2 regions of the Streptomyces sp. NPDC059010 genome follow, and region 1 is predicted to be linked to the other one. Evidence: riboswitches for the same ligand, from Rfam matches in the RefSeq annotation. Region 1 holds a riboswitch; the other holds the start of a gene.
The links. Region 1 has a riboswitch for cyclic di-AMP ahead of ACFWYS_RS41770 (M23 family metallopeptidase). Riboswitches for the same ligand answer to the same signal wherever they lie in the genome.

Region 1 (5,207 bases):
CCTCTTCCGCAGACAGGACTTCACCGGAATCGTCGACGGCGTGGTGATAGCCGGGGTCACCGCCACCGGCTTCGCCTTCACCGAGAACATCCTCTACCTGGGTACCGCCTTCGGTACCGACCAGCTCTCCGGCGACCGCGGCATCGCCTCCGTCACGGCGGCGACCTTCTTCGTCCGCGTCATCATGTCGCCCTTCGCGCACCCGCTCTTCACCGTCCTCACCGGCATCGGCTTCGGTATCGCGGCGCTCTCGGGCCCGCGACAGCATGTGCGCCGCGTTCTCCTCCCGCTCTGCGGGCTGCTGCTGGCCATGGGCATGCACGCCATGTGGAACGGCTCGTCGGCCTTCGGCGAGTACGGGTTCTTCGCCGTGTACGCCGCCTTCATGGTGCCCGCGTTCGGGCTGCTGACCTGGCTGGTGATCTGGACCCGGCAGCGTGAGCTGCGGACCGTGCGTGAGGAGCTGCCGGCCTATGTCGTCGCCGGGTGGCTGACCCCGGGCGAACCGTTCGTGCTGGGCTCGATGCGGGCACGGCGGGTGGCCCGGCAGTACGCGCGCGACCGCGGAGGGCGAGCCGCGGCCCGGGCGGTCGCGCAGTACGAGGCGTACGCCACGTCCCTGGCGTTCCTACGGCACCGGGGGCGCCGCGGGCGGGCCGGGGCCGACTTCGTCGTACGGGAAGGGGAGTTGCTGCACGAGCTGTGGGTGCGGCGGGAGTTCGCGCGGCCGGCGCTGGAGCACGCGGGGGCTGCGCAGGCTTGGGCGACGTACGGGTACGGGGCGCCGGTGCCGGTCTATTGGCAGGCGCAGCCTCAGCCGCATCAGCAGCAGTACGGGCCGACGACCGCGCCGTATCCGGTGTACAACCCGTACCGGACGTGACCGTGGTGGGGCGGCGCGGGTGGGTCGGCGTCGTTTTCTCGCCCCCGCCGCCCCTACCCGTCCCATCCCCAGGGGCGCTGCCCCTTCGACCCCGCCAGGGGGCTCCGCCCCCTGGACCCCCATCGGCCTGAACGGCCTCGTCCTCAAACGCCGGACGGGCTGAAAGGAAGTGAGCGTCAGGCCGACGCCTCTGTCAGCCTCCGCAGCTCCTCCTCCGTCAGCGTCAGGTCCGCCACTCCCAGCAGTGCCGGCAGCTGGTCGAGGGTGCGGGCCGAGGCGATCGGGGCCGCGACCGTCGGGCGGGAGGCGAGCCAGGACAGGGCCACCGTGGCCACCGGCACCTCGTGGGCCTCGGCGATCTCGTCCAGGGCGGCCAGCACCCCGCGCCCCCGCTCGGTCTCCAGGTGCTTGCCGGCGCCCTGGGCGCGCGGGCTGCCCACCGTCGTACCGGCGCGGTACTTGCCGGTGAGGAAGCCGGACGCGAGGGCGTAGTACGGGACCGCCGAGAGGCCTTCGCGCTCGGCGAGGTCCTGGAGTTCGCCCTCGTAGGTGTCGCGTGAGACCAGGTTGTAGTGGGGCTGCAGGGCGACGTACCGGGCGAGGCCCTCGCGGTCGGAGAAGGCGAGGGAGGCCTCCAGGCGCTTCGCCGAGATGTTGGACGCGGCGATGTGCCGCACCTTGCCCGCCTTCACCAGCTCGTCCAGCGCGCCGATGATCTCCTCGACCGGCACGTCCGGCTTGTCGAAGTGGGTGTAGTAGAGGTCGATGCGGTCGGTGCCGAGGCGGCGCAGGGAGGCGTCCGCTGCGGCCTTGATGTTGGCCGCGGTCAGGCCCTGGAAGTCGGGGTGCTGGCTGACCTTGGTGGCGATCACGACGTCGTCCCGGTTGCCGCGTGCCGTCAGCCAGTTGCCGATGATGGTCTCGGACTCGCCGCCCGTATTGCCCTCGACCCAGGCCGAGTAGGAGTCGGCGGTGTCGATGAAGTTGCCGCCCGCCGCCGTGTAGTCGTCGAGCACGGCGAAGGACTGGGCCTCGTCGGCGGTCCAGCCGAAGACGTTGCCGCCGAGCGAGAGCGGGGAGACCTCAAGGGCGGAGGAGCCGAGCTTGCGAAGGGAAGTCATGTCCCTCGCCAACACCCGCACTGGAAGCATGTATTCCACATGCACCTGTATTCCATATGCATCGGAAGGCAACGGAATGCAACGGAAACCGGCGGCCCTGACGTCGGGGGTGTCATCAGGGCCGCCGGTGATCAGCTGTGGAGGAACCTCAGGGCGTGAGGCCCTTGCCGCGCAGCCACGCCATCGGGTCGATGCCGCTGCTGCTGCCGCCGGGGTGCACCTCAAGGTGCAGGTGGGCGCCGGTCACGTTGCCGGTGGCGCCCACGCGGCCGATGACGTCGCCCGTGTTGACCTTCTGGCCGACGCTGACGCTGATCGAGGACTGGTGCGCGAACCAGAGCTCGGTGCCGTCGTCGAGGGTGATCTCCGTCTTGTAGCCGTACGAGCCGTCCCAGCCCGCGAAGGTGACCGTGCCGGAGTGGATCGCCTTGATCAGCGTGCCGGTGGGCGCGGCGAAGTCGAGGCCGGTGTGGTAGCCGGAGGACCAGTAGGCGCCGGCCTGACCGAAGGTCGAGGTGATGGTGTACGAGGAGGTCGGCAGCGTGAACTGCTTGGCCAGCTCGGCGAGGCGCTCGGCCTCGGCCTTCTTGCGGGCCTCCTCCTCGGCCTTGGCCTTCGCGGCGGCGGCCTTCTCCTCGGCCTGCTTCTCCGCCTTGGCGGCCGCGGCGGCGGCCTCCTTCTCGGCGGCGGCGACGGCGTCGGCGGCGGCCTTGCTGTCGATCTGGTCCTGCTGCTGCTCGACCTGGGCGATGATCCGGGCCCGCAGGGCCTCGCCGGCGTCACCGGAGCCCTGAGCGGTCTCCTCGGTCGCCTCGCCCATGGTGCTCAGCGCGGTCGTGGTGTCCTCGGCGGCCGCGGCGGAGTCGTCGTCGGAGATCAGGGGCAGGTCGGGCATGGTGATGGCGACGGGCGGCTTGCCGCTCTGCGCGCTGGCCATGCCGCCCGCGCCGACGGCGGCTATGACACCGACGCCGAGAACCGTGGAGCTGCGGGCGAGTCCCCCGCCCCGCTGCTTGGAGACGCGGTGCCTGCCACGAACGGGACGAATGGACTCCGCGGTGGGGTTCCACTCCTCGAACGGGCCCTCGTCGGTGCGGTAGCGGTCGTAGCCGAAGGTGTCGTTACTGCGCTGACTCGGCACAAACGGGGCTTGCGTAGCAGGCCTGTTGGACGCCACGTGGGCGTGCTCCTTTCCTTCCTTCTCGCCTACCGGGTTAGCTGACGGGTTCGGAGCAGGAAGGTCTCCTACGCGCGTATACCAACCGTGACTTCCCGGCGATATTCGCGCGATTCACCCCAGGGTGGTGGTTCCCCGGCTCCCTTGCGGGACTCGGCGCGTGCGCACGGAGCCGCCTCTTGTGACGGCTGGGACTACCGCGCTGCGTTATCGAACGTTAATAGACCCGGGGTGCGGATTCCAAGCTGTTCCGCTTGATCATTAACGATTTTCGCCTGGACTTACGGGGCACGAGCGGGCCAAATCGGGCGAGTTGGCCAAGGCTCAGGGGCCACACAGGTATTGACGGTATGTCAGTTGTTATGCGGAGGGGGGTCACTCGATCACGTCCGGTGACAACGATCAGGGGACTGTCACGACGGTCAGGGACGGCGTACGGCGATGAGGGCCATGTCGTCCGCCATCCCGCCCCCGGAGTGCCGGCGCACCTCGGCCGAGAGCACGTCGAGCAGCGCGGCCGGCTCGCGCTCGACGTTGGCCCGGCCCGCGAGGCCGGCCTCGGGGTCGTAGAACCGTCCGGTCTCGTCCCGTGCCTCGGAGAGGCCGTCGGTGTGCAGGAGCAGCGTGGCACCGCTCGGGAAGCCGGCCTCCTCGGCACGGTCGGGCCAGGTGCCGAGTTCGGCCATGCCGAGCGGCAGCGCGGGCTCGGTGGCGTGCAGCGAGCGCACGGTGCCGTCGGCGTAGAGGAGGAGCGGTGGGGGGTGCCCCCGGTTGACGATGCGGACGACGCTGTCGCCGTGCGGCAGTTCGGTGAGGACGACGGTGGTGAAGCCCTCGCGGGAGTCGACGCCGTCGCGCCGGGTGCGCTCGCGCGCCAGGGCCCGCTCCAGTCGCTGGGCGACCGCCTCCAGCGTGGCCTCCTGCTCGGCGGCCTCACGGAAGGCCCCGATGACGACGGCGACGGCCCCGACCGCCCCCATCCCCTTGCCGCGCACGTCCCCCACGACGACCCGCACACCGTGCGGGCTGTCCTGCACGGCGTACAGATCACCGCCGATGGAGGCGCCCTCCTGCGCGGCCTCGTAGCGTGCCGCGATCTGGAAACCGCCGATCCGCTCGGCGGGTTCGGGCAGTACGGCACGCTGGGCGGCCTCGGCGATCTCGCGCACGGAGGCGAGGCGCTCGTCGCTGCGGCGGACGAGGAGATTGATGAGGACGGCCAGGACGGAGACGACCACCACGGTGACCAGCTCGGTGATCGTCTCGGCCCGGGAGGGGTCGCCGCGCGGGATACGGAGGGCGAGCAGGACGGCGACGGCCACGACGCCCGTGGCCACCGTGCCGCGCCGTGAGTAGAGGGGGGCGGCCACCAGGGGCGCGGCGGTGAAGAAAGGGGCGCCGGTGAAGTCGGTGGGCGTGACGAAGTCGTAGACGGCTCCGGCCGCGATCAGCAGGGCGGGGAGCAGCCGGACGAACCGGCGTGCGTATGAGATCCGCCGTTCCTCCACGTCACCAGGGTTGCGGAAGCGGGGGCGAGGGGCGAGTGCTGGAGGCCGACCGAGGGTCGGGGGAGCCTGGAAAACACTCAGGGCCGGAACTGAATCAGTTCCGGCCCTGAGCAATCAGTAGCGGGGACAGGATTTGAACCTGCGACCTCTGGGTTATGAGCCCAGCGAGCTACCGAGCTGCTCCACCCCGCGGCGATGACTCAATAGTACGCCATCCGCAGGACCGAACGCACACGGCTTTCCCTCGACGCCGCCGATGAGAGCTGGATCACTAGCCGGCCCTAGGCCGACAGATGCCTGTTCGGTGCCTTCGCCCGGTCCTCGTACTCCGTCAGGACGAGCACCTCCACGCCCTCCCCCGCCAGTGCCCCACTCCCGTCGGCCCCCGCCACGAACGTGTCCGGCTCCCGCCAGGCCGTGACCACTCGGCGCACCCCGGCCTCCAGGATCAGCCGCGCGCACGGCGCGGGTCGCGACGCGCGCCGGGTGCATGGCTCCAGGCTGCTGTACACCGTCGC
Region 2 (5,207 bases), on a different contig from region 1:
ACGTCGGCTCCCGCCACGAGGTCAAGGGCCGTACCGGACTCGCCCACCTCTTCGAGCACCTGATGTTCCAGGGCTCCAGCAGCGTGAAGGGCACGGGTCACTTCGAGCTCGTCCAGGGCGCGGGCGGCTCGCCGAACGGCACCACCAGCTTCGAGCGCACCAACTACTTCGAGACCATGCCCGCCCACCAGCTGGAGCTCGCGCTGTGGCTGGAGGCCGACCGGATGGGCAGCCTGCTGGTGGCGCTCGACGAGGAGGGCCTGGAGAACCAGCGGGACGTCGTCAAGAACGAGCGCCGCCAGCGCTACGACAACGTCCCCTACGGCACCGCCTTCGAGAAGCTGACCGCGCTGTCGTACCCGGACGGACACCCGTACCACCACACGCCGATCGGCTCGATGGCCGACCTGGACGCGGCCAGCCTGGAGGACGCGCGCGCGTTCTTCCGCACCTACTACGCGCCGAACAACGCCGTGTTGTCCATCGTCGGCGACATCGACCCGGAGCAGACGCTCGCCTGGGTCGAGAAGTACTTCGGCTCCATCCCGGCCCACGACGGCAAGCCCGAGCCGCGCGACGGCTCGCTGCCCGACGTCATCGGCGAGCAGCTGCGCGAGGTCGTCGAGGACAACGTGCCCGCGCGCGCGATGATGGCCGCCTACCGGCTCCCGCAGGACGGCACGCGCGAGTGCGACGCCGTCGACCTGGCGCTGACCGTCCTCGGCGGCGGCGAGTCCTCCCGCCTCTACAACCGCCTCGTCCGCCGCGACCGTACGGCCGTCGCGGCCGGCTTCGGCCTGCTGCGCCTGGCCGGGGCGCCCTCTCTCGGCTGGCTGGACGTGAAGACCTCCGGCGACGTCGAGGTCCCCGTCATCGAGACGGCCGTCGACGAGGAGCTCGCCCGCTTCGCGCAGGAGGGCCCCACCGCCGAGGAGATGGAGCGCGCCCAGGCCCAGCTGGAGCGCGAGTGGCTGGACCGGCTCGGCACGGTCGCGGGCCGCGCCGACGAACTGTGCCGGTTCGCCGTCCTGTTCGGCGACCCCCAGCTCGCCTTCACCGCCGTACAGCGCGTCCTCGACGTCACCGCCGAGGAGGTCCAGGCGATCGCCAAGGCCCGCCTGCGCCCCGACAACCGCGCGGTGCTCGTCTACGAGCCGACCGCAGCCGAGGCCGACGAGACCACCGACGAGAACGAGGAGTCGGCGCAGTGACCGAGCTCGCCAGCATGGACTTCCACCCGCAGCCCCAGGCCGGCGAGGCCCGGCCCTGGGCGTTCCCGGCGCCCGAGCGCGGCAAGCTGGACAACGGCCTGACGGTCCTGAGCTGCCACCGCCCCGGTCAGCAGGTCATCGCCGTCGAGGTGCTCCTGGACACGCCCCTGGACGCCGAGCCGAAGGGCCTGGACGGCATCGCCACGATCATGGCGCGCGCCTTCTCCGAGGGCACCGACAAGCACACCGCCGAGGAGTTCGCCGCCGAGCTGGAGCGCTGCGGCGCCACCCTCGACGCCTACGCCGACCACTCCGGTGTGCGCGTCAGCCTCGAAGTGCCCGCCTCCCGCCTGGCCAGGGCGCTCGGTCTGCTCGCCGACGCCCTCAGGGCGCCCGCGTTCGCGGACGCCGAGGTCGAGCGACTGGTCCGCAACCGGCTCGACGAGATCCCGCACGAGCTGGCCAACCCCTCGCGCCGTGCCGCCAAGGAGCTCTCCAAGGAGCTGTTCCCGGCGACCTCGCGCATGTCCCGCCCGCGCCAGGGCACCGAGGAGACGGTCGGCAACATCGACTCCGCGGCCGTACGCGCCTTCTACGAGCGCCACGTCCGGCCCGCCACGTCCACCGCGGTGGTCGTCGGCGACCTCACCGGCGTCGACCTCGACGCCCTGCTCGGCGACACCCTGGGCGCCTGGACCGGCTCCCCGGCCGAGCCGCGGCCGGTCCCGCCGGTGACCGCCGACGACACCGGCCGCGTCGTCATCGTGGACCGCCCCGGCGCCGTCCAGACGCAGCTGCTGATCGGCCGGATCGGCCCGGACCGGCACGACCGCGTGTGGCCCGCGCAGGTGCTCGGCACGTACTGCCTCGGTGGCACCCTCACCTCCCGTCTGGACAAGGTGCTGCGCGAGGAGAAGGGCTACACCTACGGCGTGCGCGCCTTCGGGCAGGTCCTGCGCTCCGCCCCGGACGGCACGGGCGCGTCGATGCTCGCCATCAGCGGCTCCGTCGATACCCCGAACACCGGCCCGGCCCTGGACGACCTCTGGAAGGTCCTGCGCGGCGTCGCCGGCGAGGGGCTCACCGACGCCGAGCGGGACTTCGCCGTGCAGAACCTCGTCGGGGTGGCGCCGCTGAAGTACGAGACCGCCGCGTCCGTGGCGAACACGCTGGCCGACCAGGTCGAGCAGCACCTGCCCGACGACTACCAGGCGAAGCTGTACCAGCAGCTCGCCGCGACCGGCACCGTCGAGGCCACCGCCGCGGCCGTGAGCGCCTTCCCGGTGGACCGGCTGGTGACGATCCTCGTCGGTGACGCGGCCGAGATCCACGGGCCCGTCGAGGCCCTCGGCATCGGCGAAGTCACCGTCGTGGCGGCCGAATAGCGGACAGGCACGGCGCGGGGCGACGGCACGCGCGCGTAGGGGCCCTGGTGACTCACCGGTCACCAGGGCCCCTTTATGCCCGAATTGAGGGAGAGGCTGCCTGTCTGGCCTGTGGGATGCGCTACAAAACCCGTGATCCGTTTGGGTATTGAAAGACGTCCCGCTTAGCGTCTTCCGGGCTGTCCGTCAGGCACTGCGCCGCGTCCGCGGCACCGGTCAGCCATCGCCGAGTCCCCGTACGGCGCAAGCCAGGGGAGCCGGGGACCCATCGAAGTCCCTGGGGTGAATCGGACGCCCGCGCCAGTCGCGAGGGGGTCCGTAGGAGACCTTCCTGCTCCGAACCCGTCAGCTAACCCGGTAGGCGAGAGGGAAGGAAAGGACCAGCCTCTACATGGCGTTCACCTGCGCCACCGGGAAGAACCGCGCCTCCGGGAAGCACCGTCGTCCCGGCCGGTTCGAGCGCACCACCGCCCGCGCGGCGGGCGTCGCCGCTCTCACCGCCACCGGTGTCATAGGCACTCTGGCCGCTCCGGCGCTCGCCGCCGAACCCGCCGCCGAGCAGACCAGCCTCATCCCGGTCATCACCATCGACAACTCGATCGCCGACCAGATCGCCGACCAGGCGGCCGCGCAGGAGGAGGCGGCCCAGGAGGCCGCCGCCCTGAAGAAGGCCGCCGAGGAGGCCGCGCGCAAGAAGGCGGCCGAGAAGGCCAAGCAGGAGCGCGAGGCCAAGGAGCGCGCCGCCCGTGAGGCCGAGCGCAAGCGCCTGCTGTCGTACGTCGCCCCCATAACCGGCTCGTACGTCTCCACCGGCTACCTGGCCGGCGGCGCCGTCTGGTCCTCCGGCAGCCACACCGGCATCGACTTCCACGCCGCCAGCGGCACCTCCGTGCACGCGGTCGCCTCCGGCACCGTCGTGGAGGCCGGCTGGGGCGGGTCGTACGGCAACCAGATCGTGATCAAGATGAACGACGGTACGTACACCCAGTACGGCCATCTGTCGTCCATCGGCGTCTCGGTGGGCCAGAGCGTCACTCCGGGCCAGCAGATCGGCCTGTCCGGAGCCACCGGCAACGTCACCGGCCCGCACCTGCACTTCGAGGCGCGGACCTCGCCGGAGTACGGCTCCGACATCGACCCCGTCGCCTACCTGCGCTCGCACGGCGTGAACATCTGACCCGCACGTCCCCTCGAAGCCCCGGCTCCCCGAGCCGGGGCTTTCGGCGTTTCGGAGACGATCGGCTGACCAAAAAATATCCATGGATTCCGGCCCGCCGTCGGAAATTCCGGCCGGTTGCCATAGAGTCACTGAACACACGTCATTCGTCGACGTTTCACGGGGATTAAGGCGGAGGTCGGTCATGCGTATTCCGGCGCATTCGGTATGCACGGCGATCCGGGACGACATCGTCGCCGGTGTCTACGAGCGTGGCGGCCGGCTCACCGAGGAACTCCTCGCGCGCCGCTACGGAGTCTCCCGCGTCCCCGTGCGTGAGGCCCTGCGCACCCTGGAGGCGGAGGGCTTCGTGGTGACCCGGCGGCACGCGGGCGCGTGCGTCGCCGAACCGACCGAGGAGGAGGCCGCCGACCTGCTGGAGATGCGCCTGCTCCTGGAGCCGCTCGGCGCCGCCCGGGCCGCCCAGCGGCGCACCGAGGCCCATCTGAAAGTCCTGCGCGGCCTGGTCAGGCTGGGGCAGGAGCGGGCCAGGCGGGGGAACAGCGACGACCTGCGCTCCCTGGGCGGCTGGTTCCACGAGACGCTCGCGCAGGCCTCCGGCAGCCCCGCCCTGACCTCGATGCTGACCCAGCTGCGCCACAAGATCGCCTGGATGTACGCCGTGGAGGCGCCGGTCGACCCGGTGGAGTCCTGGACCGAGCACGGCGCGATCGTGGACGCGGTGGCGCGCGGCGACGGCGAACGCGCCCGCGCGATCACCATGCTGCACACCGAGCGCTCGACCTCCGCGCACCGGCTGCGGTTCGGCTCCGGCGGTGACCGCGCGGAGCGTGTGAGGAATTCGCAACATCCCGTAAACATGCCGAGCCTGCGGCATTAACACGGGCGCCGTATACAAAGAAGGGATATTCGGTGGCGGGAAATTTCCGCTGCCCTTTTTCGGGTGCCGTGAATTCCGTCGGCCGCCGCGCGGAAACCCGTATGCCTCCTGCTCGAAAACGACGAAGCCGCGCCCGCCGGAAAGACGGACGCGGCTTCACCGCTTGCTGCGGAGTCCCGCTCAGGTCATTCAGACCGTCTCGGGCAGTTCCTCAAGGCCCTCGGAGACCAGCTTCGCCAGACGGTCGAGGGCGACGTCCGCACCCTCGGCGTCGGAGGCGAGGACGATCTCCTCGCCGCCCTGGGCGCCCAGACCCAGGACAGCCAGCATGGAAGCCGCGTTGACGGGGTTGCCGTCAGCCTTGGCGATCGTCACCGGGATACCTGCGGCCGTGGCGGCCCGGACGAAGATGGAAGCGGGGCGGGCGTGGAGACCCTCGGCCCAGCCGACGTTGACGCGGCGCTCAGCCATGTGATGCTGCCCTTCGGTGTTCAGGGTTGTCTAGACCAGTTTCCCACACCCGTGAAGCATGCCGGGAGGGACAAAACACCCCT

Region 2: another riboswitch for cyclic di-AMP. It lies ahead of ACFWYS_RS03880 (M23 family metallopeptidase); the one in region 1 lies ahead of ACFWYS_RS41770 (M23 family metallopeptidase).

What each region holds. Positions count from the first base shown of each region.
Region 1 covers NZ_JBHYJA010000061.1:28,238-33,444, reverse strand. The annotation lists gene ACFWYS_RS41780 (PrsW family intramembrane metalloprotease) at 1-883, shown strand, start outside; gene ACFWYS_RS41775 (aldo/keto reductase) at 1,060-2,004, opposite strand; gene ACFWYS_RS41770 (M23 family metallopeptidase) at 2,153-3,181, opposite strand; cyclic di-AMP (ydaO/yuaA leader) riboswitch at 3,193-3,350, opposite strand; gene ACFWYS_RS41765 (PP2C family protein-serine/threonine phosphatase) at 3,604-4,689, opposite strand; tRNA gene ACFWYS_RS41760 (tRNA-Met) at 4,808-4,881, opposite strand; gene ACFWYS_RS41755 (dihydrofolate reductase family protein) at 4,971-5,207, opposite strand, start outside.
Region 2 covers NZ_JBHYJA010000003.1:20,271-25,477, forward strand. The annotation lists gene ACFWYS_RS03870 (M16 family metallopeptidase) at 1-1,211, shown strand, start outside; gene ACFWYS_RS03875 (M16 family metallopeptidase) at 1,208-2,596, shown strand; cyclic di-AMP (ydaO/yuaA leader) riboswitch at 2,811-2,975, shown strand; gene ACFWYS_RS03880 (M23 family metallopeptidase) at 2,988-3,773, shown strand; gene ACFWYS_RS03885 (GntR family transcriptional regulator) at 3,958-4,653, shown strand; gene ACFWYS_RS03890 (HPr family phosphocarrier protein) at 4,843-5,124, opposite strand.